4 regions of the Candidatus Corynebacterium faecigallinarum genome follow, and region 1 is predicted to be linked to each of the others. Evidence: predicted binding sites of a transcription regulator. Region 1 holds the regulator's gene; each other region holds the start of a gene.
What was found. Region 1 encodes LexA, which represses DNA repair genes until DNA is damaged. Its sites were predicted from a motif close to CGAACANNTGTTCG; they were not measured.
Positions count from the first base shown of each region.

Region 2: the regulator LexA is predicted to act here: its motif matches at 5,138-5,151, upstream of ACTXPP_RS03285 (HNH endonuclease signature motif containing protein).
Region 3: the regulator LexA is predicted to act here: its motif matches at 5,036-5,049, upstream of ACTXPP_RS01290 (HNH endonuclease signature motif containing protein).
Region 4: the regulator LexA is predicted to act here: its motif matches at 3,686-3,699, upstream of ACTXPP_RS10870 (HNH endonuclease signature motif containing protein).

Region 1 covers NZ_JBQQOC010000001.1:183,865-190,926, forward strand. Annotated here, with positions in the region: gene hrpA (ATP-dependent RNA helicase HrpA) at 1-879, shown strand, start outside; gene nrdR (transcriptional regulator NrdR) at 872-1,399, opposite strand; gene lexA (transcriptional repressor LexA) at 2,282-3,073, shown strand; gene ptsP (phosphoenolpyruvate--protein phosphotransferase) at 3,093-4,799, opposite strand; gene ACTXPP_RS00845 (DeoR/GlpR family DNA-binding transcription regulator) at 4,963-5,751, shown strand; gene ACTXPP_RS00850 (HPr family phosphocarrier protein) at 5,937-6,206, shown strand; gene ACTXPP_RS00855 (uracil-xanthine permease family protein) at 6,265-7,062, opposite strand, start outside.
Region 2 covers NZ_JBQQOC010000004.1:106,335-113,396, reverse strand. Annotated here, with positions in the region: gene ACTXPP_RS03320 (flavodoxin family protein) at 1-216, shown strand, start outside; gene ACTXPP_RS03315 (hypothetical protein) at 244-564, opposite strand; gene ACTXPP_RS03310 (NAD(P)H-dependent flavin oxidoreductase) at 650-1,642, shown strand; gene ACTXPP_RS03305 (TetR/AcrR family transcriptional regulator) at 1,654-2,232, opposite strand; gene ACTXPP_RS03300 (hypothetical protein) at 2,289-3,029, shown strand; gene ACTXPP_RS03295 (hypothetical protein) at 3,063-3,353, opposite strand; gene ACTXPP_RS03290 (GlsB/YeaQ/YmgE family stress response membrane protein) at 3,390-3,704, shown strand; gene ACTXPP_RS03285 (HNH endonuclease signature motif containing protein) at 3,782-5,077, opposite strand; gene ACTXPP_RS03280 (DUF488 domain-containing protein) at 5,206-5,619, shown strand; partial or broken gene xdhC (xanthine dehydrogenase accessory protein XdhC) at 5,606-6,370, opposite strand; partial or broken gene ACTXPP_RS03270 (xanthine dehydrogenase molybdopterin binding subunit) at 6,418-7,062, opposite strand, start outside.
Region 3 covers NZ_JBQQOC010000002.1:18,905-25,966, forward strand. Annotated here, with positions in the region: gene ACTXPP_RS01265 (ABC transporter ATP-binding protein) at 1-602, shown strand, start outside; gene ACTXPP_RS01270 (ATP-binding cassette domain-containing protein) at 822-1,991, shown strand; gene ACTXPP_RS01275 (MerR family transcriptional regulator) at 2,026-2,820, shown strand; gene purT (formate-dependent phosphoribosylglycinamide formyltransferase) at 2,844-4,127, shown strand; gene ACTXPP_RS01285 (RidA family protein) at 4,138-4,875, opposite strand; gene ACTXPP_RS01290 (HNH endonuclease signature motif containing protein) at 5,153-6,418, shown strand; gene trhO (oxygen-dependent tRNA uridine(34) hydroxylase TrhO) at 6,434-7,062, opposite strand, start outside.
Region 4 covers NZ_JBQQOC010000021.1:3,190-10,251, forward strand. Annotated here, with positions in the region: gene ACTXPP_RS10850 (DivIVA domain-containing protein) at 1-502, opposite strand, end outside; gene coaD (pantetheine-phosphate adenylyltransferase) at 686-1,177, opposite strand; gene ACTXPP_RS10860 (RsmD family RNA methyltransferase) at 1,306-1,884, opposite strand; gene ACTXPP_RS10865 (biotin/lipoyl-containing protein) at 1,881-2,132, opposite strand; gene ACTXPP_RS10870 (HNH endonuclease signature motif containing protein) at 2,143-3,582, opposite strand; gene ACTXPP_RS10875 (ATP-dependent DNA helicase RecG) at 3,744-6,038, opposite strand; gene ACTXPP_RS10880 (DAK2 domain-containing protein) at 6,039-7,062, opposite strand, start outside.

The DNA.
Region 1 (7,062 bases):
GGCACCGGTGCCGGTGTGCTGGCCCAGGCGGACAGCTGGACCGCGGAGACCTTCGGCACCATCCCGGAGTCGGTGGAGACCATCGTCGACGGCCAGCCCACGTCCGCGTATCCGGCGCTGGTGTCCGACAAGAAGAACGGGCTGCTGCTCAAGGCCTTGCCCACTGCCCAGGCGGCGGCGGGCCAGCAGTTCTCGACCGTGCTGGCGATGATGCTGGGGAAGTGCACGGTATCGACGAAGCAGATGATCAAGGGGATGCCGCTACGTCAGCGGGTCGCCATGGAGAACTACCCGCACGGTGGTGCGGAGGCCCTGGTGGAGGACTGTCGGGTTCTGGCATGCCGTGACCTGCTGGAAAAGCATGGCCCGGTGATCCGCGACCCCGACCGCTGTGCCACCGCACTGGAGGCCGCCCGCACATCTGGGCCGGGTGTCGTCCGGCAGATGGTGGTTGCGATCGCTCCGGCGGTGTTGGCGGTCTCGGACATGGCCGAGGAATTGCAGTCCTGGGATGGTGCGTCGATCACCGACATGCGCAAGCAGTTGGATTTCTTCCTCGGGCCGCACCGGGTGGCGGTGAACGGTGTCGGGCATATGCGTCACGTGCCCCGTTATGTCGCTGCGATGTCTGCGCGGCTGGAGTTGATGGAGACCGCCCCGGACCGCGAGGCCGACCTGGATAGCCAGATCCAGGAGTGCCAGGAGATGATCGAGGCGACCCGGAAGCGGCTGCCGAGCTCCCGGTCTGCGACGCCCCAGATCAAGGAGGTCGAGTGGTTGGTCGAGGAAGTCCGGGTGTCACTGTTCGCGCAGCACCTGGGGACCTCGCGTCCGGCCAGTGTGACCCGGGTGCGCAAAGCCCTCGACAAGATCAGGTGAGGTTGACGCCGTGCTCTTCGCTGGCCCGGTGGACCGGGTCTGACGGGTCTACCGGGTCGGTCGAATCGGCGGAATCCGAGGCCTTCCGTAGCATGGCGATCTCGCGCTCGAAATCTTCGGTGGATTTGAAGGACTTGTAGACCGAGGCGAAACGCAGGTAGGCCACGACGTTCAGTTTGCGCAGCGGTTCCAGGATCGCCAGGCCGATATCATCGGCGGCGACCTGCGAACCGTGTCGAGCACGGATCGACTGCTCAACGTCGTGGGCCAGCACCTTCAAGTCATCCTCTGACACACCGAGCCCCTGGCAGGCTCGACCGACACCACGGATGACTTTGTCGCGCCGGAACTCCTCGGTGACACCGTTGCGTTTGGTGACCAGCAGCACCGAACGCTCCACAGTGGTGAACCTGTTCTTGCAGTTCGTGCATTCACGGCGGCGGCGAATCGCGGACCCGGACTCCACGGTGCGGGAATCGACGACTCGTGACACATCGGAGCGGCAGGCGGGGCAGAGCACGGTGGTGCTCCCTTCGTGACAGGTTGGCGGATCGCTTCGTTGTTCACGATCCTACCGCTACCCCACCGAGCACACCCCCGGAGGTCATGAGCCCTGGGAGAGCTGACAGTGTCATGCCATAGCGGGCGTGGGAGAGGTCAGCGTGCCGAAGTATCCGTGGACACCGGGGCGACATCCACCGCCTGGCCACCGTGCGTAGCGCGGTCGCTGCTTCCTGCATCGATTCCGGCGACCGCCGCAGGATGATGGTCCACAGCTGGCTCGGGCTCCGAACCCGCGATGATCACCGGACCCGCACCAAGCAGCGCAGCGAAAGTGACGAGTGCGAGCAAACACACACCCGGCGATTCCGCCACCAGGTTCATTCGACGGCGAATCCTGGCCCATCGGCTCGCAACATCGAACGGGCGTTCCACACCGGAGGCGATCCGACGTCGACGTTCGCGGTCAGCTACGGTAGGCGTATGCACCGCACCACTGCCCCAGGTGTTCGAAAACGGGGCGGCAGAAGCTGACCGCACCGAATCCTGACCGGCCCAATCGGGGCGCCGGTACACGGGACGATCAGCGACTACAGTGTAGCGAGTGGTGTTGACTACAGCCATGACGACCTCTTTCTCCTGGACTGGCGCCGACCTTCGGACACCGTGGCAACCCCATGAGACCACCGGGGTCGGACACGAACACCGGGACACCGCCTCAATTTCGCCCGCATGTTCGAGAACCTTCGTTCGTTCGAAAATCTAGCACGCGCGTTCGAACGTGTCCAGCCTTATCGAGAATCTTTCGAACACAATGATGAAACATGTCCACCACCTGATGTATGGTCGAGCTAACGACCAGTTCAGCGGGTCGGCAACCAACGTCAGGGAGTGGGTCACAATGACAGAGAATCAGCAGATCCCGGCGGATTCCGCGGGCAGCACGCCAGCGGATTCCGCAGGCAGCACAACGGGGACACGGCGCCGGTCGGGGTCGCGTGCGACCAACGCCACCGATTCGAAGGGCCGCGAAAAGCTCTCGGAACGTCAGCGACGGATCATGGACGTGATCAAGGACGCCACCCGCTTCCGCGGTTACCCGCCGAGCATCCGGGAGATCTGCGATGCCGTCGGGCTGAACTCCACGTCCTCGGTCTCCTACCACCTGCGCGAGCTGGAGCGGAAGGGCTACCTGCGCCGCGAGGACAACAAGCCGCGGGCTGTCGACATCCGGGATTTCGAGGAAGACACCTCATCGCGTCCGGGGCCGAAGCCGGCAACGGCCCCCGCCCCCACGACTGCCCCCGAGGGCATGCCCTCGCCGTCCTTCGTCCCCGTCGTCGGTCAGATCGCCGCAGGCTCACCGATCCTCGCCGAGGAGCACGTCGAGGCGCACTTCCCGCTGCCCCAGGAACTGGTCGGCGGCGGCGAACTCTTTCTGCTGCAGGTGGTCGGCGAGTCGATGCGCGATGCCGGCATCTTCAACGGCGACTGGGTCGTGGTGCGGTCCCAGAAGGTCGCCGAGCTCGGCGAATTCGTCGCCGCCATGATCGACGGGGAGGCCACGGTCAAGGAGTTCCAGCAGGACGACAGCGGAACCTGGCTGATCCCCCACAATGAGCTCTTCGAGCCCATCCGGGGAGACAACGCCGACATCCTCGGCCGTGTCGTGGCGGTCCTCCGCAAGATCTGACCGGTTGCTCCCGGGCGGGTCAGCGTCCGATCACTGCCGCAGCCGCGATGCGGGCTTCCTCAGCCCCTTCAGCGTCCAACGCTGCGGCGGCCATCTCCCGGCAGGTCACGAAATCAACCTCGCCCAGCTGTGCGCCCACCGCCGCCAACGCCGGGGTCGCCGCCGACAACGAGGTGACGCCGAGCCCTGCGAGCACACAGGCCAGCAACGGGTCGGCGGCCGCCTCACCACAGACTCCCACCGCGGTCTTCGTCACCGCGCCTGCACGACAGGTGGTGTGCACCAGGTGGAGCACCGCCGGCTGCCAGGGATCGGTGAGATACGCCAGCGAGGACGACAACCGGTCCGCCGCCATCGTGTACTGGGTCAGGTCGTTCGTGCCGATCGACACAAAGTCCAGGTGGGACATGATCTTCTCGGCCATCATCGCCGCCGCCGGCACCTCGATCATCGCCCCGGCGGTCAATCCCCGACTGTGGCACAGCTCAGCGAACCAACGGGCCTCCTGCACTGTGGCCACCATGGGTGCCATCACCCAGGTCTGCCCCCCACGCTCCGCCCTTCCGGTGCTCTCCACCGACAGAGCGATCCCGTCAAGCTGGCGCTCCAGCAACGCCTTGTTCCCCCGGGCGATACGCAGACCACGTACTCCCAGAGCCGGGTTCTCCTCGTCCTCGGCATCCACGTACGGCACCGGCTTGTCGGAGCCGGCATCCAACGTACGGATGACCACCTTGCCCTCAGGGAACGCCGACAACACCGAGGCATAGCGCTCTGCCTGCTGCTCCACACTCGGTTCGGCGGTCTCACTGAGGAAACTCAGCTCGGTGCGGAACAACCCGATGCCCTCGGCGACCGACTCCGCAGCCTGCATGGCGGTGTCGCCGTCCTGCACATTCGCCAGCAACTGCACCCGGTGACCGTCCGAGGTCTGCGCCGGACCACTCCAGCCCCGGACCTTCTCCGCCAACGCCGCCGCCTCAGCGACCCGACGCTCGACATCCTCGGCCGGCACGCCGGTCTCAATTGTTCCGGCAGCAGCATCCACCAGCACCTCGGTCCCGTTGGTGATGTCCGCCAGCCCCTTACCGACGGCGACAACGCACGGAATGTCCAGTTGTCGGGCGATGATCGCGGTGTGGCTGGTGGCCCCACCTTTCTCCGTGATCACGGCGACGATCAACTCGGGGTCGAGGGTGGCGGTGTCCGCTGGCGCGAGGTCGTCGGCACACAGGACATGTGGGGTGGTGACCTCCGGGATTCCCGGCTCCGGTTCGCCCCGGAGTTCGGCGATCACCCGATCGCGGACGTCCTTCAGGTCGGTCACCCGCTCGGCCATCACACCCCCGGCCTTGAGGAAGAGGTCCACGAAATCATCCGTGGCCTGACGCACCGCGTACTGGTTGGTCTGCCCGGCGTTGATCGCCTTCTTGACCTTCTTCGCCCACGCGCGGTCCCGGGCGATGGCCACCGTCGCCTCGAGGACCTGGCGGGCGTGCCCCTCCACCGTCTCCGCGCGTGCGCTGAGCCGACCGGCGACGGTGTCGACCGCCGCAGTGAAAGCCTCGAACTCGGCCTCACGCTGGTCCTCGACGACCGTTGCATCCGCCTCCGGAAGCTCGGGACGCTCGGTCGCCCACGTCACCGGCGCATAGACGGTGCCGGTCACAACGGACTTCCCCGTGAGAATCCGGACGCCGGAGGTGCCTTCTGCCGTATCTGCCATGGTGTCGAATCTCCCGCCATCGATCGGTGCAAAACTGTGCTGCAGACCACGTTACCCGGTTCGCGACGAGGACCGCCGGGCCCTACCCCGGGGTTGAAACCCCACCCCCGTTGTCCTACCGGCCTACGGACCGCGGACCTCCCCTGCCCCTAGACTGAAAGCCATGTACTCAGAGGAACGTCGACGGCAGATCGCCTCGCTGACCGCCGTGAACGGTCGGGTGACTGTTGCCGAACTCGCCGAACGCTTCAACGTCACCCCCGAGACGATCCGTCGTGACCTCACTGTGCTGGACAACGACGGGGCGCTACACCGGGTCCACGGCGGCGCGGTGCCGACGAACACCTACCAGACCACCGAGACCCCGATCGAGCTCCGCGGCTCGACCTCCACCGAGGCGAAGATCCGCATCGGGCGTGCCGCTGCCGCCCTGCTCCCCAGGTCGGGCACCGTGTTCCTCGACGCCGGGACGACGACGGCCATGCTCGCCCACGCCGTCGCCGAAGCCGGCACCCCGGAGGACAATCCCTTCCGCGACCTCACCGTACTGACGAACTTCCTGCCACTGGCCGTGCGACTGTCGGCAGCCGGACTCAACGACGTCCAGTTGGTCGGTGGGCACATCAGGCCGATCACCCAGGCTGTCGTCGGCGACATCGCACTGCGCACCATCGGCGTGCACCACGCGGACGTGGCCTTCATCGGCACCAATGCCCTGTCGATGGATCACGGGCTCTCAACCGCCGACGCCGCCGAGGCCGCGATGAAACGGGCCATGATCGCCAACGCCTCCCAGATCATCGCAATGTGCGACTCCACCAAGTTCGGCCGAGACTACCTCGTCAGTTTCGCCACCGTCCCGGAGATCGACATCCTGGTCACCGACGACGACGCACCCGCACAGTACCGCGAGGCACTCATCGCCGAAGGTGTCGAGGTCGTCCACGCTTAAGGCCCTCGCAGCGTTATCGCCGCTAGGTCCTGTTTCCATTTCCCCCCGCCGCAGGGCGTACCACCCATACAACCGCCCACACGCTACCGCGGACGCGGGTTTTCGATAGGCTGACGGGGTACAGAGAACCGTCGCAACCGTTCCTCCGGGAGAGTTCTTCCGAGACGTGAGAAAAGAGAAGCATCATGGCATCGACCACCGTCACCGTCGGCTCTGCCGTCGGCCTCCACGCCCGTCCGGCCACCATCATCGCCGAGGCCGCCGCCGGCTACGACGACGAGATCCTGCTCTCCCTGCCGGGGGAGGACGACGAGGAGCCCTCGGACGCCAGCTCTTCGCTGATGATCATGGCCCTGGGTGCCGAGAAGGGCGATGAGGTGACCGTGACCTCCGACAACGCCGAGGCTGTCGAGGCCATCGCCGCGCTGATCGTCAAGGACCTCGACGCCGAGTAGTCTTTCCCACCCCCACTCCTGCCGGCAGGTCGTCCCGTGGCCTGCCGGCTTTGGTGTCTCAGCTACGCAGGTAGTAGTCGCGCACCGAGAAGTCGCGTCCCTCGCCGACATGCTCGTAGAGCCACTTGAGCACCGGGTAGCCCACGATGATCCCCACCGAGCCCCACATGATGCCCTCCAGGGACAACGAGCCGATCTCGATGGTCAGGTTGCCGATTCCGGCGACCAGGGCAGCCGCCGCAGCGGCGAGGTTCACCGGGTTGGTGAGGTTGACGTTGTTGTCCTGCCAGATCCGGATACCCAGCAGGCCGATCATCCCGTAGAGGACCATCGTGGCCCCGCCCAGTACGCCGACGGGGATGGTGTTGATGACCGCTCCGAACTTCGGGATGAAAGCCAGCGCAATCGCCGTGACTGCCGCCACCCAGTAGGCCGCGGTCGAGTAGACCTTCGTCGCCGCCATCACACCGATGTTCTCTGCGTAGGTGGTGGTACCCGAACCGCCGAGACCACCGGCCAGGGTCGTGGCGATGCCGTCACCGATCAGGGCCGGACCGGTCTCACCGTCGAGGTTGCGTCCGGCCATCCCGGCCACGGCCTTGACGTGCCCGACGTTCTCGGCGATCAGGACGACCACCACCGGCAGCGTCAACAACACCGCGCTGAGCTGGAACTCAGGGGTGGCGAACTGCGGCAACCCGATCCAGTCGGCCTCGGCGATGGTGTCGGCCGCCCCGTCCGCCAGATTGCCGGAGACCACGGCGAAGAGCCAGCCGATGATGACTCCGATGAGGATGCCGAGACGTCCGACCATCCCACGCCCGGCCACGGTCACGATGAGGACGGCGGCGAGGGT
Region 2 (7,062 bases), on a different contig from region 1:
CAGAACCAGGGGGTCGACAAGATGTTCAGCTACTGGATCCGCGGCGGCTACGACACCACCGGCGCCGAGAAGGCGATGGAGTCGATCACCACCGGTTTCGGCTGGTCACGGGCGGCCGAGCCGGTGACGTTCACCGGCGAGATAGAACCGCACCAGGACGAACTGGTCGCCCTGGCGCAGAACACCGTCGGCGCGTGGTTCGCGAGTATCGGTTGAGTGGTTGAGCCGTTGAAATGTGGCGCGCTACTTCGCGTCGGACAGGACGTAGGACGCCGCGGCCACCCCGGCGGTCACGGTGAGCACGGCCGGCCAGGAACCGATCTTCTTCGCCAGCGGGTGAGACAGGCCGAAACCGAGGACATAGGCGCTGGTCAGACCGGCAGTCAGTGCCGGGCCACCCTTGGTCATCCAGCTACGTCCGGCATGCACCCCGGCGGCGGCGAGAACCACGCCACCGATCGGGCGGATCCCGGTCTCCCGGGCCGTGAGCCAACCCCCGACCAGACCCAGGCTGGTGACGGCGGCAGTGTTGACATCCTTGGCGTTCTTGAGTTGCATCTCCATGACGGTCAACGGTACCCGGGTACGCTCGGGGAGGGACAACGAACCTGATGATCGACCCCGATGAACGAACCCGACGAAGGACACCATGACACGTAACAGTTCCCTCGGGATGGACACACTGATCACCCGACTGTGGGGGATCGACGTGCCGATCATCGGGGCACCGATGGCCGGACGCGCCGGCGGCGAGCTCGCCGCCGCCGTTAGCGCCGCCGGTGGACTGGGCATGATCGGGGTGGGGGCGAACACCAGCCCGGAGTGGATCACCGAGAACGCCGAGATCGCCCGTGGCGGCGGCAACTTCGGCATCGGCCTGATGGTGTGGGCTCTCGACGACGCCGTCGCCGCCACCGGACATGCCGACCAGTTCGAGGCTGCCCTCGCCGCAAAACCCACCGTGCTCTCCCTCGCCTTCGGTGACCCCGGCCCCTGGGTGAAACGCGCCCACGACGCCGGGATCAGCGTCGTCGCGCCGGTGAACACCCGACTGCAGGTGCGCCAGGCACTCGACGCCGATGTCGACGTCCTGTGCGTCCAAGGCTCCGACGCCGGCGGCCACACCGGACGCATCGGCACCATGGCACTGATGCAGAACATCCTTGCCTATGTGGCGATCCACGCCCCGGCCGTGCCCGTCGCCGTCGCCGGCGGCATCGGATCAGGACGCGGGGTCGCCGCAGCCCTCGGTGCCGGGGCGGACGCGGCCTGGATCGGTACCGCACTGCTGGGCTCACCCGAAGCGCTCGGATCCGCCGAGCTGAAGGACGCGGCGGTCACGGCGTCCTCCCGGCACACCGTGCTCACCGGTATCTACGACCGGGCCGAACAGGTCGGCTGGGACATCGACACCTGGCCCACGCGAACGGTCCGCAATGACTTCGTCGACCGTTACGCCGACGACCAGACCGTCACCGACGCCGAACTCATCGCCGCCCGGGCCCCCGGCGGCGACCACGCCGATGATGTGAAACTGCACGCCGGGCAGGGTATCGGTCTGCTACAGCGCAAGGAACCCGCCGGCCACGTGGTGCGGCGGATGGCGCAGGAGGCCTCGACGCTGCTGCGTCGCTTCTGCTGAGCTTTCTCACCCTATCCCGGCAGGTCGCCGACCATGTCGCTGACGGTGGCGCGGGCAGCGTCCTCGCTGATCCTGCCCGACATCAGCAACGAACCCAGACCGTGGCCCAGGGCCATGGCGGTGTCGACGATGCGTCCGGCGGTCTCCTCGCCGAGCTCCGGAAGAGCGGTCAGGCACGCGGCGGTGAACTCCGCGGCCGTGGCATCCAGGTGGCGCTGATAGGCCGAGGCCGCCGGTTCCACCCCGGTCACCGCCATCAACTCCATTGACACCCCGACGCGGTGCAGGGCCCGGGTCTCCTCGTCGACGGGCAGGGAAGAGTCGAAGTAGCCCTCGATCACCGCACGCAGGGACGTGGCATCAGCCAGGGGGCGACGCCAGCGGGCGACGCTGCGCTCCGTGGCTCGGTCGAGGGCCGCGGTGAGCAACGTGTCCTTGTTCGTGCCGTAGTACTGCACGAGCCGCAGGGAGACGCCAGCCTCCGCCGCGACCTTCCGCATGGTCACCGCATGAACGCCGCCGGCCCCGAGGAGGCGGTCGACGGCGTCGAGAATATCGTCCCGGCGGGAGGAGCCGGTGGTCGTTCGCATGAAGACCAACGATAGTCGGTGCCATCAGCGCCCCGGTGCGTAGGGTGGAAGGTGCCATGAATGAGCGCAACGAACACACCCGTTGTCTGGACGTCGACCTCACCGCCACCCCCTGGCTCTACCCGGGACACTGGCCGAGGACCTCCGGCACACTGACAAACGAGGGCTTCTTCCCCGGCACGACCGGGCTCGCCGACATTGCCACTGACCTGGGACGCACCGCTGTTGTCGCGGTGGGTTCGAATGCCTCACCCGGGGTGATGCGCACGAAACTGCGGAACAACGGGGTGTCCACCATCGTCCCGTTCCTGCGGGCCTGTGTGCCCGACACCGGAACCGCCTTCACCGCCCACGTCAGCCCCCGCGGCTACATTGCCGCCGCTCCCTACCGACAGCCCGGAGTACACGCTTCCCTGTGGGTCAGCCTGCTCGACGAGGAGCAGCTGGCCTGCGTCGACATGACCGAGTCGCCGAACTACACGCGCATCCGCTGCGAGGACACGCTGATCCTCGACAACGGTGAGGAACTCGTCGGCTACGACATCTACCGCAGCAGCTGGGGGCTGGTGCCCGACCTGCCACACCACACCGGACGTGGCGAGGAGCCGATGCCGTTCACCCAACGTGACGCGCAGGAGCGCGTGCTGCGGCACCTGCGCGACAGCCTCACCGGCATGGTCCCGTCATTGCCCGACGGCTCCAGCGAGCAGGTCGTCCGGGCGATGTGGACGGACGAGGGGCTGGCACGGCAGGTGTCCGAGGAACTGCACGCCGTGGCACTGGCGGACGGCTACTAGCCGTTGAACGGTGTCAGCCGTTGTTTGCCGTTGTTAGCCGTTGTTGGCTGAGCCCGGCACGGACTGCCAGGACCCGGCGGCGAGGCTGCCGGAGGCGAGCAGGCCGAAGACACTGGCCAGGGAACCGACGACATCGGTGCTGCTGGACAGTGTGATCAGCGAGGATACCGTCGGGTTGTCGGTCGCCGATGAGGCGGAGCTGAAGCTCGGCAGGTCCTGGGCGGAGGCTGCCCCGGTGGTGGCGACGGCGGTCGCGGCGGTCAGGCCGGCGGCGGTCGCGATGGCGACCAGTCGCCTGCGGTAGGTGTTCTTCGATTCAGACATGCACCTGATTATGCCCCACCATGTACAAAGGTGTCTATGGACACTTCAACGGAGACCTCAACGCTTATTTTCGCGGCAAGCTCCACCCCGACGCTCGGCTTCATCGGCTGGGTGATCATCGGTGGTCTCGCCGGTTGGATCGGATCGAAGATCATGAAGACCGACGAGCAGATGGGAGTGCTGCTCAACATCGTCGTCGGTGTGATCGGTGGTTTCGTCGGCGGCTGGCTGCTCAGCCTGTTCGGTGTGGATGTGGCCGGTGGTGGACTGTGGTTCAGCTTCTTCACCTGTCTGATCGGCGCGGTGATCTTCCTGTGGATCCTTGGCGCGGTCACCGGGAAGAAGCGCTGAGCCACGCGTTGAACAGACACTGAGTCCGCACTGCTGGCCCCGACCGCCGTTGGCGGTGGGGGCTGAGTTATTCCAGGTCATTCCAGGGCGGGGACATCAGGATCGTCGGTGATCTCAGCGCTGGCGTTGTCGGCAGCGGGGGCGGCGACCTCTGAGGGGCTCATTCCTTTGAACTTGGCCAGGGGACCGGAGGCGTAGGTGGTGACGGTGCGCCCGTCGGGCCCGGTCCAGTGGATCGTGTAACCACCGTCGTCGGTGTAGCAGGTCCAGTGTGCTTCGGTCTTCGCCTGGTGGTGGGCCTTGCAGAGATTCTGACCGTTGCTGACGTGGGTTGCCCCGTCACTGGTCGGGTCGGTGTGCGGGGAACTGACGATGTGGTCGTTCTCGCACTGTGACGCCGGGACGGTGCAGGAGGGGAACCGGCAGTGCCCGTCCCTGCCCTCGAGGAAGAGCTTGTCGGTGAACCGGAACCGGTAGTGGTCGGAGGTGGGGTATTCCTTGGGGTCGGTGGTGATCTCGCGGACGACCTTCGCTGCCGACTCGAGCTTGTCGGCGCTGTGGCTGTCGACCCAACCGACCCCGCCGACATAACCGGCGCCGATGCCGTGGAGTCCGTCGAGGGTTGTCCGGTACAGGTTGACCCGGATCTTCATCGTCTTCGGGGAGTCGCCGAGCAATCCTAGCAAGATCTCACCTTTGACCTGGGAACCTGTCGGCAGGCCGGGGAGTTCGGCGGCCTCGTCTGCGTCCAGCATCGTGCGTTCGCGACGCAGGCCCGCCAGCCGGTCCCGCGCTTTCGATTCGAGTGCGTCGGCGATGGCGGCACTGGTGGTCTGGGAGCCGGCGGTGAGGATGAAGGTGTTTCCCCGGCGGTGCAGCGTGGTGGTGTTCGCCTCGGCCTCGGCCGTGCGGTCGACCAGGTCAGGAGCGATGTCGAGCAGAGCCTCGTCCACCCGGTCGCGCAGGTCTGCCAGTGACACCGGGTTGGGGGATGTAACCAGCCATTCGGTGACGTGCTGGGTGACTGCAGTGTCCAGCACCGGGAGGAGTTCATCCACCGCGCCGGAGGGGACCGTGGCCAGCTGCCGGTTGATCCGGCCCCAGATCGTGTCGAAGTGCTCCACCGTCACCGTGCCAGTCGTCACCGCGCGTCCGTACAGCCCAGGCATGCGGGTAGCCAGTTCGGCTGCGTGTGCGAATCGGATGGCATCCGACCGTGAGCGTGCCCGCAGTGCCAGTGCTGAGGAAATGCGCTCACGGGGCAGCAGGCTCGCCAGGTGGCCGACGATGGTGAGTTCGCCGTTGTTCAGCACGAACTGGATGGACGTCACGTTGCTGGTGTCGACTGGGCCCGGTGGCGCCGCGGTTGTCATGATCTCGTCCTCCCCGAAGTAGTTTCTACGAAGAACTTTACTCTTTTGCCACTGCGGAGTCAACCATATGTTCGAGTTGATCTGACTCTCGCTGATGATCCGGGCGTTCTCGGCGTAAGCTCGAGGCCATGGGATCACTGAAGATCGCCCGCGTCTACGACGTCCGTGCAGGAAGTACCGACAGCGCAGGCAGTACCGACAGTGTCGGCAGCGCCGGCCACTACCTCGTCGACCGCCTCTGGCCTCGCGGTGTGAAGAAGGAGGACCTGCCGCTGACCGGCTGGCCCAAGGAGCTCACCCCGTCCCCCCAGCTCCGCACTGATTTCCACCACGGTGCGCTGGACTGGGATCAGTTCGGCGACGCCTACCGCGCCGAACTCGACGAACGCCACAAAGTCGGGGAGCTCGACGACATCCTCGCCGAGCTTGCCGACACTCTCGCAGACCGGGACGTCCTGTTGCTCTTCGCCGGCAAGGACACCGAGCACACCCATGCGCGTGTGTTGCAGGAGTGGGTGGAGAGCGTCCTCAGCCGCGACTGAGCAGGTCAGCGGCGATACTCACCGCAATAGTCGCCGGGTGACTCCCGCCCAGACCGTCCATCCCCACCGGACACTGGATGCCGGAGACATCGGTATTGGTGAATCCTGCGTCCCCGAGCTTCCTCCGGAACCGTGACCATTTCGCGGACGACCCTATGAGCCCTACCGAGCCGAGCGGCCCCTGCGCTCCCGGATCCCGCTGGCGTGCCAGCAACGCCTCACACAGGTGCAGGTCCTCGCCGTGGTCGTGGGTCATCACCAGGACATGCGCCCCCGCCGGGATGTCCTCCACCTCAGCCTCGGGGAGCATGGTGTGCTTCACCCGCACCGTCGCCGGACAGTCGGCGACCTGTCCGGTCAGTGCCTCGACCTGTGCGGGTCGGGAATCGTAGAGCCACAGGTCAGCGTCCTGTCGCGACAAGATCCGGGCAAGTTCGATGCCGACATGGCCGCAACCGAATACCACCACCGCCGGCGGGACCGGTTGCGGTTCGAGCAGGACCGTCACCGTTCCCCCGCAGCACTGACGGCCGTGGTCGTACGGGACCTTGTCGTTGAGCCGGAACTCCATGGTATCCGGAGCGTATCCGGCGTCGGAGGTCGCCGCGAGCCGCTCCCGGGCCCGGACGACGGCACCCGCCTCCAGGTTGCCGCCGCCGATGGATCCGTAGGACGCATCGACGGTGACCAGCATCTTCGCGCCCGCCTCGCGTGGCGCGTGCCCCTGTCGGGCGATGACGGTCACCAGGACCGACGGGGTGCGGGACTACCGCAGCGCCGCGGCGTCCGACAACCAGCTCATGGGGCACCCACGACGGTGTCCACCAGTGTGCTCGTCCGCACCTTCTCGATGGCCCAGTACACCGCCTCCGGGGTGGCGGGCGATGGCAGGTCAACGACCGAAGCGACGCGGGAGTCGTCAGCCCCGTCAGTGGACCCGAACGCCGCCACGGCCTGCCGCAGTGCCTCGCGAACCGAGAATGCCAGCATCAGCGGTGGCTCCCCCACCGCCTTCGACCCGTACACCGCGCCCTCCTCGTGAGCCTTGTCGAGCAACTCCACCGTGAACTCCCCCGGAAGTTCGGAGAACGACGGCAGCTTGTAGGTGGACGCCCCGGCGGTGGAAAGCCGCCCCGACCCGCGGTCGCCGGGGTGGGAGCCGTCGTCCCAGCGCAGATCCTCCAGGGTGAGCCAGCCGAGGCCCTGGAGGAACCCGCCCTCAATCTGGCCGATGTCGATCAACGGCGACAATGAGTCGCCCACGTCGTGGACGATGTCCACCCGCCGGGCCTCGTAGCTGCCGTCGAAGCGGCTGACCTCCACCTCGCAGGCGGCGACCCCGTAGGCGACGTACTTGAACGGCTCGCCCTGCATCACCGAGGCGTCCCAGTGCAGCCCTTCGGTGCGGTAGAAGCCGGACGCCGATAGCTGGACGCGCTGCAT
Region 3 (7,062 bases), on a different contig from region 1:
GCGAGCACCTGGCGGTCGTCGGCACCACCGGTGCCGGCAAGACCACGGTCGCCTCCCTGCTGGCCGGGGTGCACACCGCGGACAGCGGTGAGGTGACCGTTCCAGCGAAAACCGCGCTGATCAGCCAGGAGACCCACGTCTTCGCCGCCACCCTGCGCGACAATCTCGCACTGGGCACCACCGAGGTCACGGACGGGCAGATCATCGCCGCGGTCACCGCTGCGGGTGCCGAGGATCTGCTCGCGCAACTGCCGGACGGCCTGGACACCGATCTCGGTCCCCAGGGCTATGCGCTGACCACCGCGGATTCCCAGCACATCGCCCTGGTGCGGGTGCTGCTCGCCGACCCGGACCTGGCGATCCTCGACGAAGCCACGGCCGAAGCAGGTTCGGCACACGCCCATGTGCTGGACGACGCCGCTGCCGCCGTCCTGCAGGGACGCTCCGGCGTGGTCATCGCCCACCGGCTGAGCCAGGCCGCGGCCTGCGACCGGATCATCGTCATGGAACACGGGCGGATCATCGAGGACGGTACCCACGAGCAGTTGCTGGAGTCTGGCGGTCAGTACGCCCGGTTGTGGGCCGCGCAGCATGCCGGGTGACGGTGTCGCATGTGCTGTGTAAAGTAGACAAGGAACAACCCCAGCGGTGTTGGTTCACCGCCAGGGCTGCCCGAGCACCAACGTGCCCGGCCTCTTCGGTTCAGGCTCCTACCTGAACCATCCGAGGGTGAATCAACCAAGACAACCACCTCCTTCGCGCAGCGAGGAGGGCGGCCATGATCGACCGCACCGTCTCGCACTCTATAAGGCGGCTCGGACATGAACGATGCCCCTGGTAGCGTCACCTGCATGATCGACCGCTTCTACTGGGCGGCCTCCGGGGCAGGCCTGTCCGAGCACGCCTGGGCCACCGCCGAAACCTCCGGCGCCGCCTGGGTCGGCAACGACGCCTCCTCCCACCTCTCCCTGCTGCGCTCCACCGTTGTCCAGGAACTCGCCTTCGGCATGGAGCAGCAGGGCGTTGACCCGGAGACCATGGCGTCCCGCATCGAGGCGGCACTCGATGTCTGGGACCTGCGGGCCGTCGCCGAGCGGGAACCCTCACGCCTGTCCACAGGGCAGACGCGCCGGGTGGCCATCGCCTCAGCCCTGCTGCGTGACCCCGGTGCGCTGGTCCTGGACTGTCCGACCGACGGGTTGGACGCCGCGGCCGTGGAGATCCTGCGCACCACCCTCAACCGTTTCGACGGGGACGTCACCGTCTACGACCGGGTGCGCACCGCGCTGGCTGACGATGCCGCCGCGGAACTCACCCTCGACGGCACTCCCGCCGCAGCCCCGGCACCCCAGGTCGACCATGCCCCGGTACCCGGTCAGGGGAGCGTCCTGACCATGGACGCGGTGACCGTCACCCGCGGCCTCTTCACCGCCGGCCCAGTGACCATGCGAGCTGCCGGCGGGCAGGTCACCCACCTCGCCGGGCCGAACGGATCCGGTAAGACCACCCTGATGCTGGCCACCCTCGGTCTGCTCGACCACCAGGGCGAGCTGGACGCCCCGACGACCGGTTGGGCGCCGACCGGGATGGACGCGGCGTTCTCGAAACGCACCGCACTGCGCGAACTCGCCGTCGGCACCGACGCCGCCCACGCCGAGGCCGCGCTGGTCTGGGTCGGACTGGAGAAGTGGCGGGACGTCCACCCCTTGGACGTCCCCAGCTCGCCGCGACGCATGCTCGCCGTCGCCGCAGCCCTGGTCCGCGGGCCCGGCCTGCTTATCCTCGACGAACCGACCGTCGGGTTGGACGCCGAGGGCTACGCCTGGCTCGCCCGCGTCATGCGCGGCTATGCGGCGGGGGAGTACCACGCCGCCCTGCGCGCGGCCGGTGTCGAGCCGCTGTGGGACGAGGGCCTCCCGGCCGTCCTCTGGTCCTGCCACAACGCCACCTTCGCTGCCGCGGTCAGCGATGCCGCGGTGCAGTTGGCTTGACCCTCACGTCGCGTCAGGGAGGAGTATCTGGTTCATGAACACCGAATTCACCGTCAGCCAGGCCGCCGACTTCCTCGGCGTCACCGTCCGCACCCTGCACCACTGGGACGCCAAAGAACTGCTCGTCCCGGAGACCCGCACCTGGTCCGACTGCCGCATCTACACCGACGAGGATCTCGCCCGCGGCCAACGCATCCTCGTCTACCGCGAGTCCGGCGTCCCGCTCGCCGAGATCGCCGAGCTGCTCGACGCCACCGGTTCCGATGAGCGCATCCACCTGCTGCGCCAGCGCGAGATGCTCATCGACCGGCGCAAGGGGGTCGAGCGCATGCTCGCCGCGGTGGACGCCCTGATCGCCGAGGCCGACAGTGGTGTCTACACCGGCCCGGTGCCACCCCGGAGGGTCCGGGAGATCCTCGGGCCCGACTGGGACCCCGACTACCAGCGCGAGGCCGAGGAACGCTGGGGCGACACCGAGGAATGGCGGCAGGGGCAGGACGCCATGTCGAAGATGGGTGAGGCCGACTGGAAGAACATCCGGGAGGAGGGCGACCGCTTCGCCCGTGCCCTCGCCGACGCGCACCAGCGCGGCGTCCTACCTGGTTCGGAGGAGGGCAACGCCCTGGCCGAGCGGCAACGCGCCTCGCTGTCGTACTGGTACGAGGTCACCCACGACCGGCAGGTGATCCTGTCCGGCATGTACCTCGCCGATGCCCGCTTCCGTGTCAACTGGACCGTCGACGGTGAGGACCACACCGACTTCCTCGTCGACCTGATCCGCGCCAACGCCGCGGCACAGGGGGTGGACACCGACAACCCCACCTGGTGATTCGCCTGGTAGCGTTTCCAGGCATGTACACGCCTGACGTCATCGGAACGCCACTCGCCCCCAACGCCACCAAGGTCCTCCTGCTCGGATCCGGCGAGCTCGGACGCGAAGTCACCATCGCCCTGCAGCGCTACGGGGTGGAGGTCCATGCCGCGGACCGCTACCAGGGCGCCCCCGCCCACCATGTCGCCCACGCCGCCTACACCCTCGACATGACCGACCGGGCCGCGATCCGCGCCCTGATCGAGGAGGTCGGCCCCGACTTCGTGGTGCCGGAGATCGAGGCGCTGGCCACCGATGCGCTGCAAGAGGTCGAGGACGAGGGTGTGGCCACGGTCATCCCCACCGCCCGCGCCACCCGCCTGACCATGAACCGTGAAGGCATCCGCAACCTGGCGGACAAGGAGCTCGGCCTGCCGAACTCCCGCCACGTCTTCGCCTCCACCTACGAGGAGTTCACCGCCGGTGTCGAGGAGGTCGGCATGCCGTGCGTGGTCAAGCCGGTGATGAGCTCCTCGGGCAAGGGCCAGTCCTATGTGCGTTCCGAGGACGATCTGCAGGCCTCCTGGGACTACGCCATGAGTGGCGCGCGGGTGGCGAACCAGCGCGTGATCATCGAGCAGTTCGTGCCCTTCGACTACGAGATCACCCTGCTGACCGTGCGGTCGCTGGACCCGGGGACCGGTGAGGGCGTCACCTGGTTCTGCGAGCCGATCGGTCACCGCCAGGACCGCGGCGACTACGTGGAGTCCTGGCAGCCGGCCCAGATGACCCAGGCCGCCCACGAGGCCGCCCGCTCCGTCGCCGCCCGCATCACCAGCGCGCTGGGAGGACGCGGCGTCTTCGGTGTGGAACTGTTCATCAAAGGTGACGACGTGTACTTCTCCGAGGTCAGCCCCCGCCCGCACGACACCGGCATGGTGACCATGGGATCCCAGCGCTTCAGCGAGTTCGACCTGCACGCCCGGGCGATCCTGGGTCTGCCGATCGACACCACGCTGATCTCCCCGGGTGCCTCCGCGGTGATCTACGGTGGGGTGGAGAGCAGTGAGGACGCCTCCGCCGGCGCCGAGTTCCCCGCGTACTCCGGCCTGTCCCAGGCGCTGGCGGTGCCGGAGACCGAGGTGCGGATCTTCGGCAAGCCGGTCAGCCACGAGCGTCGCCGCATGGGTGTGGCGTTCTCCACCGCGGAGAACGTCGAGATCGCCCGTGAGCGGGCGAGCCAGGCGGCGGACACTGTGACGGTGTCGCTGCAGGGCGTTTCGGACGCTCCGGCCGACGCCGACGGCGAGTGGGGACGCCGCTAGTCGTCCTGTTCTAGTCGTCCGACTCGGTGTAGGCGTCCACCTCGACCTGCACCAGCCAGCCGTCGACGGGCTGGTCGGCGACCCCGATGGTGAGCACCGTGGGTTTGGTGGGGTTGTCCTGTCCGGGCAGTGGCGACGAGGACGTGGTGGTCGCAGTAGTTTCGGTGGGTTCAGCGGATTCGGACGGCTCCGCGGGCTCGCTGGTCGCCGGGGCCGAGGTGGGGGAGGTGGTCTCAGTGTCCGAGCTTTCAGGGTCCTTCGTGACCGTCAGCGCGCTGGGGGTGATCAGGCTCTCCCCGGAATCGGGGTCTACGTTGGCGAAGAAGGTGCGGTACGCACGCTGCCACCCCTCGTAGTCCGCACCGTCCGGCCCGTCGGTGAGGTACACCCGGATGCTGGCGACATCGAGGATCCTGACCTCTTCGGCACTGAGCTCGTCGTTGATCTTCGACAGTACTCCGAGTGCCTGGGCTTCGGTGGGGGTCATCCGTCGTTTGAGTGTCCCCTCGTCGGTGATCAGCGACGGATCGATGAAGCGCAGGGGGTCGCCTTCCTCGGCGTCCTCGTTCAGTTCGTCGGGGCCGGTGGCGCCGATGCGGTACAGGTCGGCGCTGGAGGGCACGGAGACCGCCCGGGCGTTGGTCTCGCTCTCCTCGGCGGAGGAGCTGAACACCGTCTCATCGAATCCGCAGGCACTGAGTCCGAGTACAAGTGTGGATCCGGCAAGCACGGCGAGGGGGCGCTTCATCTTCGGGGGCTCCGATCTTGGGCGGGCGCTGCAGGCTACCTCCACACCCTACCGGGATGTCTGTCCACCGTCGGAACCCGGATCTTGCGTCAGATTTCGTCCTGGACGGACGTCGATGACCTGCGGATTGTCCTGACCGTCGCGGCTGAACCTCCAATTTAGAACATACGTTCCCATCAGGAACCTGGGCGAAATATTGCTGTCCAGTGCAGTTGTTAGTGTACGAAGTGCACCATTCGACAATGTGATCGTAAATACTCTGACGGCAGGAGAACCCATGAACGTCGTACCATCACCCCAGGCAGGTGGCGAGGTGGCAACCCCACTGACCCGTCGTGAACGGGCCGGGTTGGCGTTGCAGTTCTCGGGGAGGATCAACCGTGCAGAGCTGGAACTGGTGGAGTTCCTCGCCGGGGTGCCGGCAGATCACCGTCTGTCATCCGCGGAGGTGATGCGCCGGCGACGTACCGCCGAGTCGCACCGCTACGTCCACGCCGCCGAGATCGCCGAACGGATGCCGGACCTCTTCGCCACGTTCCGGGCGGACGGCCGTTACTCCGTGGACCACCTCGACACCCTGTGGAGCCGGGTGAACCGCCACGCCAGGGCACTCCGGACCTCCGACCCGGCCACAGATGTTCTCCTGGACGTCCTCGATGCCGCAGTGGCTACGGCGATTCGTGACTGGGTGGACCGGACCAACATCACTGCGATCACAGCCTTGTCCGATGTCGCCGATGAGGCGCTGGTGGCGGTCGCCCCGCTGGTGGTGGCGCAGACCGAGGAGCGCGAAGCAGAGGAAGTACGGTTGACCCGTCAGGGGACGAAGTTCGTCCTGGATTGCGGCACCGAGGTCATCGCCGAGTCCTTGTGGTCGTCGATCAGCGACGTTGCACTGGACTGGCGGCGGGAGCACGCCACGCAGGACGCCGCAGTGCCGGACGGGGATGCGCCGGCTGCGGCCCCGACGATGAGCGAATGTCGGGGCGAGGTTGTCCTCGGCATCCTCGGCGGACGCATGGAGCAACTCTCCGTGACCGTCAACATGTACACCCAGGAAGGTGCCGGCGGATACCTCACCGGAATCGGGTGGGTCTCACCGACGACCGCGGCCACGCTGGCCGGGATCGCCGAGCAGGTCCGGAACCTGCCGGAACGTGCCGAGGTTCCGGCGACAGCGTCCTACCGTTTCACCACGGTGCAGCGGGCACTGATCGAGGGGAGGGACGGACGGTGCCGATTCCCCGGCTGCTGCGTCCGGGCCGACCGCTGCGACCACGACCACCTGGTCAGCTCGCCGCACACCGATCCGACCAGCGACGGGCCGACCAGTGTGGAGAACGGGATCGCGTTGTGCCGGACCCACCACCAACTGAAGACCTTGGGGATATGGCGAGTGACCAGCCCGGATGATGCAGTCACCCTGCACTGGGCAGGACCAGGGAAGATCACCGCCACCACCACAGCCGCCGGCCCCCTGTCACCGGCGCACCTCGGGCCCCGGCCTGACGAGGCCGACCCCCCCACCCCCGGTCCTCGATAAAGCAGCGGAGCCGGGCTACAGGTGCGCGCCGACGGACTGACAGGTCTCGCTACCGCAATGCGCGGTGGCGGGCGACGCGGCGCAGGAGTCGCACAGCAGGACCATCTCGCGGCAGTCCTCGTTCACACAGTTGTGGAAGGTGTTCGTCGCCTCGCCGCAGTGCACGCAGTGGCCGAGCTGTGCGGCGTCCTCACTGAACTCCATGTGCATCCGCTTGTCGAAGACATACAGCGAGCCCTCCCACAGGCCCTTGTCACCGAACTGCTCGCCATAGCGGACGATACCGCCGTCGATCTGGTACACCTCGTTGAACCCACGGTTGCGCATCAGGGCGCTGAGCACCTCGCAACGGATGCCGCCGGTGCAGTAGGTGACCACCGGACGGTCCTTGAGATCGTCGTACTTGCCGGAGTCGATCTCGGTGATGAAGTCATGCGTGGTCGTCACATCCGGCACCACGGCGTTCCGGAACTTCCCGATCTGCGCCTCCATCGCATTGCGACCGTCGAAGAACACGACCTCCTCACCAACCTCCGCCCGCTCCTCGACAAGCTCATTGACCTGCTGCGGGCTCAGATGCGTGCCACCGCCGACGACACCGTCCACGTCGACGGCAAGCTCCTCGGGGGCCCCGAAGCTCACGA
Region 4 (7,062 bases), on a different contig from region 1:
CGACCTCGGACTCGCTGACCAGCCGCTGCTGCTCGGCGATACCCTCGTTGACCGAACGCTCATAAGAATCGTTACCGGCAGTGACCAGACGCTCCGCCTCCGCCTCAGCGCGGGAGGTGGTCTGCTCGTACTCGGAGCGGGCGTCGCTGACCAGACGGTCCGCCTCGGACTCGGCGCGGGCCACCGTGGTGTGGGCGCGCTCCTCGGCGTCGGTCACCATGGCCTCGGCCTGGTTCCTCGCCTCCTCGAGAATCCGGTCGCGTTCCGCCTCCGCGTCACTGACCAGGGTCTCGGCCTTCACCTCGGCATCATTGATGATGCCGTCACGGTGATCGAGGACGTCCTGCGCATCGTCCATCTCCACCGGGATCGCGGTGCGAACCTCGTCAAGAATGTCCTGGACCTCGCGTCGCGGGACCATACAATTGGACGTCATCGGCACGCCGTATGCCTGGTCAACCATGTTCTGGAGATCATCGAGGCCCTGGAAAGTCTTGTACATGCTGACCAGCATGCCAGAAACGCCCCGACCTCACCTGTCTGACACGCGGCCGTCCGGCACCCGGCGATTTCCCGCCGTCTGCGGAGGACGCTTTTTCTCCTCTTCAGCGGGCGGGCTCGACGTATTCAGGGCGCAGACACGACGCGTGCACGACGCGTCGGAAACATCCCGAGTGCCTGTCCGCTACTTTTCAGCGTAGGCCGCCGCAACTGCCTCGGCGACGTTATCCGGCAGTAGGCCGCTGACATCCCCGCCGTACTTCGCGACCTCCTTGCAGATCGTAGAGGAGACATAACCGAACTCCGGGTTGGTCAGCAGGAAGTACGTCTCGACCCCCGACAACCGCTGGTTCATCTGCGCCATGGGCAGCTCATACTCGTAGTCCAAGGAACTCCGCAGCCCCTTGACCATCGCCGGAATGTCATGCGCGGTGAGGTAGTCGACCAACAATCGGTCCCACACGTCCACCGTGACCCGTTCCGCCTCCGGCAGGCCGGTGGCCTTCAGAGAGTCCTGAATCAGCTTGACCCGCTCCTCGGCGGTGAACAGGCCCGACTTATTGGGGTTGTAGGTCACCAGCACGGTGACTTCGTCGAACGTCCGCGCCGCGCGGGTGAAGATGTCCAGGTGGCCATTGGTGACGGGATCGAAGGATCCGGGGCAGCAAACTCGCATGCCCTGATCTTACTGCCACCGGCACCGGGTGCAGTGCCCATACTCAGCCAATCCCCCGCGGAACGGCCTCACCCGGCAGTTTCCTACCCGCCGGGTTCCCACACTGTGGTGCCCTACCCAACGGCGACTTACTCCGCGGCGTCTTCGCCGCGCCAGATAGCCATGTCCATCCTCGCGATACCGTAGGTGCGCTTCTTCAGCTTCTGATTCGTCTTCACGAAACCGGCAGGCCAGTCGACCTCGGGGGAATCGACGTGGCGCTCGACGACCACCACGCAGTCCTCCGCCAACGTCGGGATCAGCGTTTCCACCATCTCGTTGATCGCCTCGTCGCTGAGAATGTACGGCGGGTCAGCGAGCACCATCGTGTAGTGCTCGCGAGGTGCCGAAGCAAGGAAGGTCGACGCCTTGGTCTCGACCACACGAACATCAGGGTGACCGACGACATCGGCGTTGTCTCGGGCAACCTCACAGGCGCGGTGGTTGTCGTCCACCAGAGTCACCTCGCGGGCACCGCGGGACGCTGCCTCCAGGCCCAGCGCACCCGAACCAGCGAACAGATCCAGGACGACTTCACCCTCGAAGCCGAAGCGCACCTGCAACGAGGAGAAGAGTCCTTCCCTCGCCCGGTCGGACGTGGGCCTGGTGACGTCCTCGGGGACGCGGATCTTCCGCCCACGAGCATTGCCCGAGATGATGCGGGTCACTGGCCCTTCCCCTCACTGCGCTCCTCGCGCTCCTCATCAACCTGCTCAAGAGAGAGCAGCAGGTCGCCTCCGGCGACGTCGGCGAAATCGTCGACGGCCCGGCGGCGCGCCACTCCGGGCCCCGGAGCGTCCACGGTCGACTCAAGCTTGACGGCTTCGACGACGGCCAGCTGCTCGCCGGTGTCGACGACCTGTCCGTCCTCGACCGTGAATCTCACGATGCCTGCAAAAGGGGCGAAGATGTCCATGCCCGGAAGCTTAGTGCCCACTGTCGTCCGGCGGGTCCTCGGGGACCGGCTTCCGTGCCGTCCTTCTCACCCTGCGGATCTTGACTCCGGGCGTGTCCCAGAAGGCGAGACAGACATTCGCTCTCGGGGCGCGCTCTCGGTCCTCGGACACCGGCGGCACCCAGTGGACGCGGTCACCGCTGCCAGCTGGTGCCCGGTGGGTTTCGACACGATCCGGGTTGTCCCGGAGGTCGTTGACCCGCGCGTGGTTACCGGGGTCTGCCAATGTCAGATTGTGCAGATCCGTCTCGCCGCCGTGCTCCCACCCGTCGATGTGGTGGATGTGGCAACGAGCTGCCGGCGTCGAGGACCCCGGCGCGGAGCTGCCGCCCTCTTCACCGAAAAGTGCCAGGTACTGGGCGAGGCTACCGAGCCGCTGTGATCGCCCGAGCGACAGTGTCTGCCCCTCGAGGTCCATGACCTGGCAGAAGAAGTTCTGCGCCTCCGTACCTTCCACCAGTGTCGAGACCGGAATTCGGGTCCCGACGTCAGTTGGCGCGACCCCTGTTCCCGCAATCAACTGGTCAAGGGTCATCGCAGCAACGATAGTGGTCTTCCCGCGGCCCGGTCGCATCGTCCCTTCCGGTCCGTAACCGGCGGCGAGCACCGCAGCAAAGGCATCGTGCTGACGCTGCTCCGGCGTCCGGTTGTCCTCGGTGGGGTCACATCCGCCATCTACACCCACCAGCGTTCCTTCAGCGTCGATCAGCGAACCAGCCGTGGCATAGTCAGCCATCAACCCCTGCAACGCTGCCGCCGACTCAGGGGTGAGCAGACCTCGAATCGGAGTCATCCCGTCGTACTGCTGTTCGCCAACGACCAGCGAACGCATCCGTTGATGGTCGCGCTGTGTATAGGGCTCGTCCTCCCCGACCAAGCCCAGCAGCCAGGGGCGGATCCGGCGAATCTGTCCGGGCCCGTCCACCTGCAGTGCGGGCACGAGTTCACGGTCCACAACCGCCGTAATGCGCTCCTGACTCGGCGCCGGCAGCGCATCCAGCGCCCGATCGAGTTCCGCGACGGACTCGGCACCGACACTCCCAGCCTCCACTGCCTCTGCCAGTGTCGGCATGTAGTGCTCAGAGGGAGCTGTCGGATCCGCTCGGAATGCGTCGCCTCGCGGGTCGAGTCGCCGCACGGCCCGCACCCTGGTCCGGGCATCCCGACCAACGATGTGCATCCGGTCGACGAGCCAGGAAACCTTCTTGGACTCCTTCTCGGGGATCACAGCCTCATGGGCACACAGGAACCGGGTATCCACGACAGCCATGCTCCGCCTGGCGGATTCAACCTCCCGGAACATTGACTCCCGCTCATCGACACCGAACCGGTCCCAGGCGTCCTGCCCCTGGGCAACCAACTCCTCGGCGGCAGTGACGAACGCGGAGACCGCAGTGCGCAGGCCTGCCATGCTGCCACACCCGCCAACCTGTCCGACCATGACCCCTAATCACCCCGCTCACGTCCAGCGCCAATCCACCGGTACTTTTGTCTTGAAACTCACCTTAGTCAATCGAACACCCATTCGTCAACGGCCACTTCGTAAATACTGCGGCCCCCTTTCCGCCCTCGTCAGTTCCGCTCGATGTAGTCCTGGTCATCCACGGTAATGTCCGCAACCAGCGACCGGGCCAACTGCTCGTCGTAGGCGACCAGCTCCTCGGCGTACCGACGCGCCTCGAACACAATCTCCGAATCGACCGAAAGATCGAGAATCTTCACCCGTCGCACCCGGTGCCCGGACTGCTTCTCCCCCAGTACGTCGCCCTCGGTCCTGCTCCGCAGGTCAAGTTCAGCCAGTGCGAAACCGTCCCGCGTCCCCGCCACCGCCTCGAGACGCTGGTAGGACACCACTGCCTGCCTCGTCGTACCCTCGGCGTCCGGCATGATGTCCGTGCACAGGAAACACATCGACGCCGCCTCGCCACGCCCGACGCGACCCCGCAACTGGTGGAGTTGGCTGACCCCGAAATTCTCGGCCTCCATGACCACCATCACCGTCGCCTCCGGGATGTCGACGCCGACCTCGATCACTGTCGTGGAGACCAGGACGTCGATGCGTCCGGATGCCAACCCGTCCATGATCTCGGCTTTGTTGTCCATCCGGCCGTGGAGCGTGCCGACGCGCAAGCCCCGCAACTCCCCACCCTGCAGTCTCGTAGCCACCTCATCGACGCCTCCCTCCCCCTCGATCCTCGGCACGACGATGTAGGTGCGGTGTCCCTGCTCTGCCTGCTCCCTGATCACCGCGTACATCCGGTCGACCCAGGACCTCTTCCACATCGGGACGACGAAAGAGTTGATTTCGCCACGTCCCGCCGGTGCGGTTTCCAGGGTGCACAGTGTCAGGTCGCCGAACATCGTCATCGCCACCGTCCGCGGGATCGGTGTCGCGGTCATCACGAGCAGGTGTGGGGTGCGGTCCACCGGCGAGGTCTCCCGCAGCCGGTCGCGCTGACGCACGCCGAACCGGTGCTGCTCGTCGACGACGACCATCCCCAGGTCGAAGAACTCCACGGAGTCCTGGATCACCGCGTGGGTGCCGATGACGATGTCGGCGGTACCGGAGATGATGTCGAGCAAGGCTTCCCGCCGCTCCGCGGTCGACTGGGATCCGGTGAGCAGGGAGATGTTCACCCCGCTTCCCTCGAGGAGTCCGCCGAGAGTCTGCGCGTGCTGGGTTGCCAGCACTTCGGTCGGCGCCAGGAATGCACATTGCCCGCCGGAGTCCACCACACGGAGCATCGCGAGCAGGGCGACGATCGTCTTGCCGGATCCCACATCGCCCTGGAGCAGCATGCTCATCGGCGTCGTACCGGACGCCGCACCGGACGCTGCCGCCGTCGCTTCGCCGGACGCCGCGCCAGTCCCGGCGCCCTCCATCGCCGCACCGATCTCGGTCAAGGCCACCGTCTGCGAGTCGGTCAGGGTGTACGGCAGCTTCTGGATGAGCGCGGCATATTTCGACCCGGGGCTCACGGGTACGACGGCACGGCCGGTACGCGCAGTGCTGTCCTCCCGTCGCAGCGCCATGACCAGCTGCAGCGCCAGCGCCTCATTGAATTTCACCCGGGTGCGGGCAGCGTCCGGCCCGTCCTCCGGGGGCCGGTGGATGTCGTGGAGGGCGGTACCGGCCCCGATGAGCTCGGCACCGTCGATGACCGGCCACGCCGGCGCGCCCGGGACCGTCGCCGAGGGCAGCATCTCCGGGGGGCTGGCCATCGCGTCCAGGACGTGGCCCATCACCCCCAGCAGCTCGGCATTGTTGGTTCCGTGACGCCGCGGGTAGGTGGGGAGCCACGGCACGGAGAGCAACTGTTGGGCGGCACGCATGCCACCGGCGACGTCGACGATGGTCTTCAGCGGGCCGAAGGCCCCGAACGCCGCCTCGTAGGCTTCACCGGTCAGCGGCTCCCCGTCGACGACGGGCGGCGGGTGAAGGGTGATGTAGCTGGGGTTGCGCAGCTGCCATTCGTCGCGGAACAGGCCGAGTTTCCCGGCCAGCATCACTTTCGCACCGATGGCGATGAAGGGCTGGTGCGAGCGCACATTCCCGAAGAGTGCCGAGGAGAAGTCGACCCCGTCGACGCGGAAGCGGAAGTTGAGGATCTCGCGGGGGCCGCGTCGACCGCGGTTGTCCTGGACCTGCGTCCAGGTGATTTCGGCGAGGCAGGTGAGGTGGTCGCCTTCGACCAGTCCGTCCCCACCGTCGCTCATGGCACCGGTGCCGCTGGTATGGACGTAGGACGCCGGGAAGTTCAGCAGGGCATCAGCCATGGTCACCAGCCCGGGTTTCCCGGCGAGGGTACGGGCACGGTCGGGCGGGATGACCTGACTCAGCGGCCGCGGATCGTCCCAGCCGAGCATCTACTCCACCCCCACCTGGGCGCTGACCCCGAGTCCGGGGGCGCGGTAGCCGTGAATCTCGATTTCGGTCCCGTCGGCGGCATGGTCCTGCCGCAGGGCGTCTTCGACGGATATGACCTCCTCGGTACTCCATTCCTGCCCGTCGGCCTTGTCTCCGTAGAGGACGGTGACCAGTTCGCCGCCGGGGATGAGCAGTTCCCGGACCTGGTTGTACAGTTCTTCGGGGCCGCCGTCCACGGTGGCCCACCGCTGGTAGGACACGGCGTCGGCCATCTCTTCGGCGTTTTCTTCGGCGTCGGCGTCGGCACTGTAGACGGCCATTGCCGCCAGTCCGCCGACGAAGCTCTCGGTGTCGACGACCATCGCTTCGGTTCCGCTGTCGGAGAGGATGTCGAAAAGCTCGGTTGTGTCCTGCCCGTTGGTCAGGACGATGCAGTCTTCACCGGCACGTTCCTTGAGCTCTGCCACAACTTTCCCGGTCGTCCCGACGGTGGCGCCGGCCTCGGTGAACACGTCACGCAGCCGCCCCTCGGGGACGAGTGCCAGAACCGGGCGCCGCAGTTCACCGGCCGGGTCGACAACGGGTCCAGTGCGTAGGGGAAGCGCCTCCAACCGCAGCTCAGAGACCTCACCGTGGGCGAAAGCGTACTCGATCAACGGCCCGCCGACGAGGGTGTGGACATGAACGCGCCAGTGCCCGTCATCGACGGGGACGACGACGACACTGTTGCCTCCCCGGTCGAGTTCACCGCGTAGGGTGTCGATGTCACCGCCGTAGGTGAACATCACCTCGATCTCCGCTGCGGCATCGGCGGGGACGGTCGCGGAGGTGGCGCCGGACGCGGCACCGGCGGCACCGGATCCGCAGGACGCTGCGGTGTCCGCGGCCGCTGCGGCGGGTGTGTCCGCGGCCGTGGCTGCGGCTGCATCTCCGCTGGCTGCGTCACTTTCCTCACCGTCCAATGCCTCGACAAGCGCATCGAGGATGACCACCAGGCCCCTGCCACCGGCGTCAACGACGCCG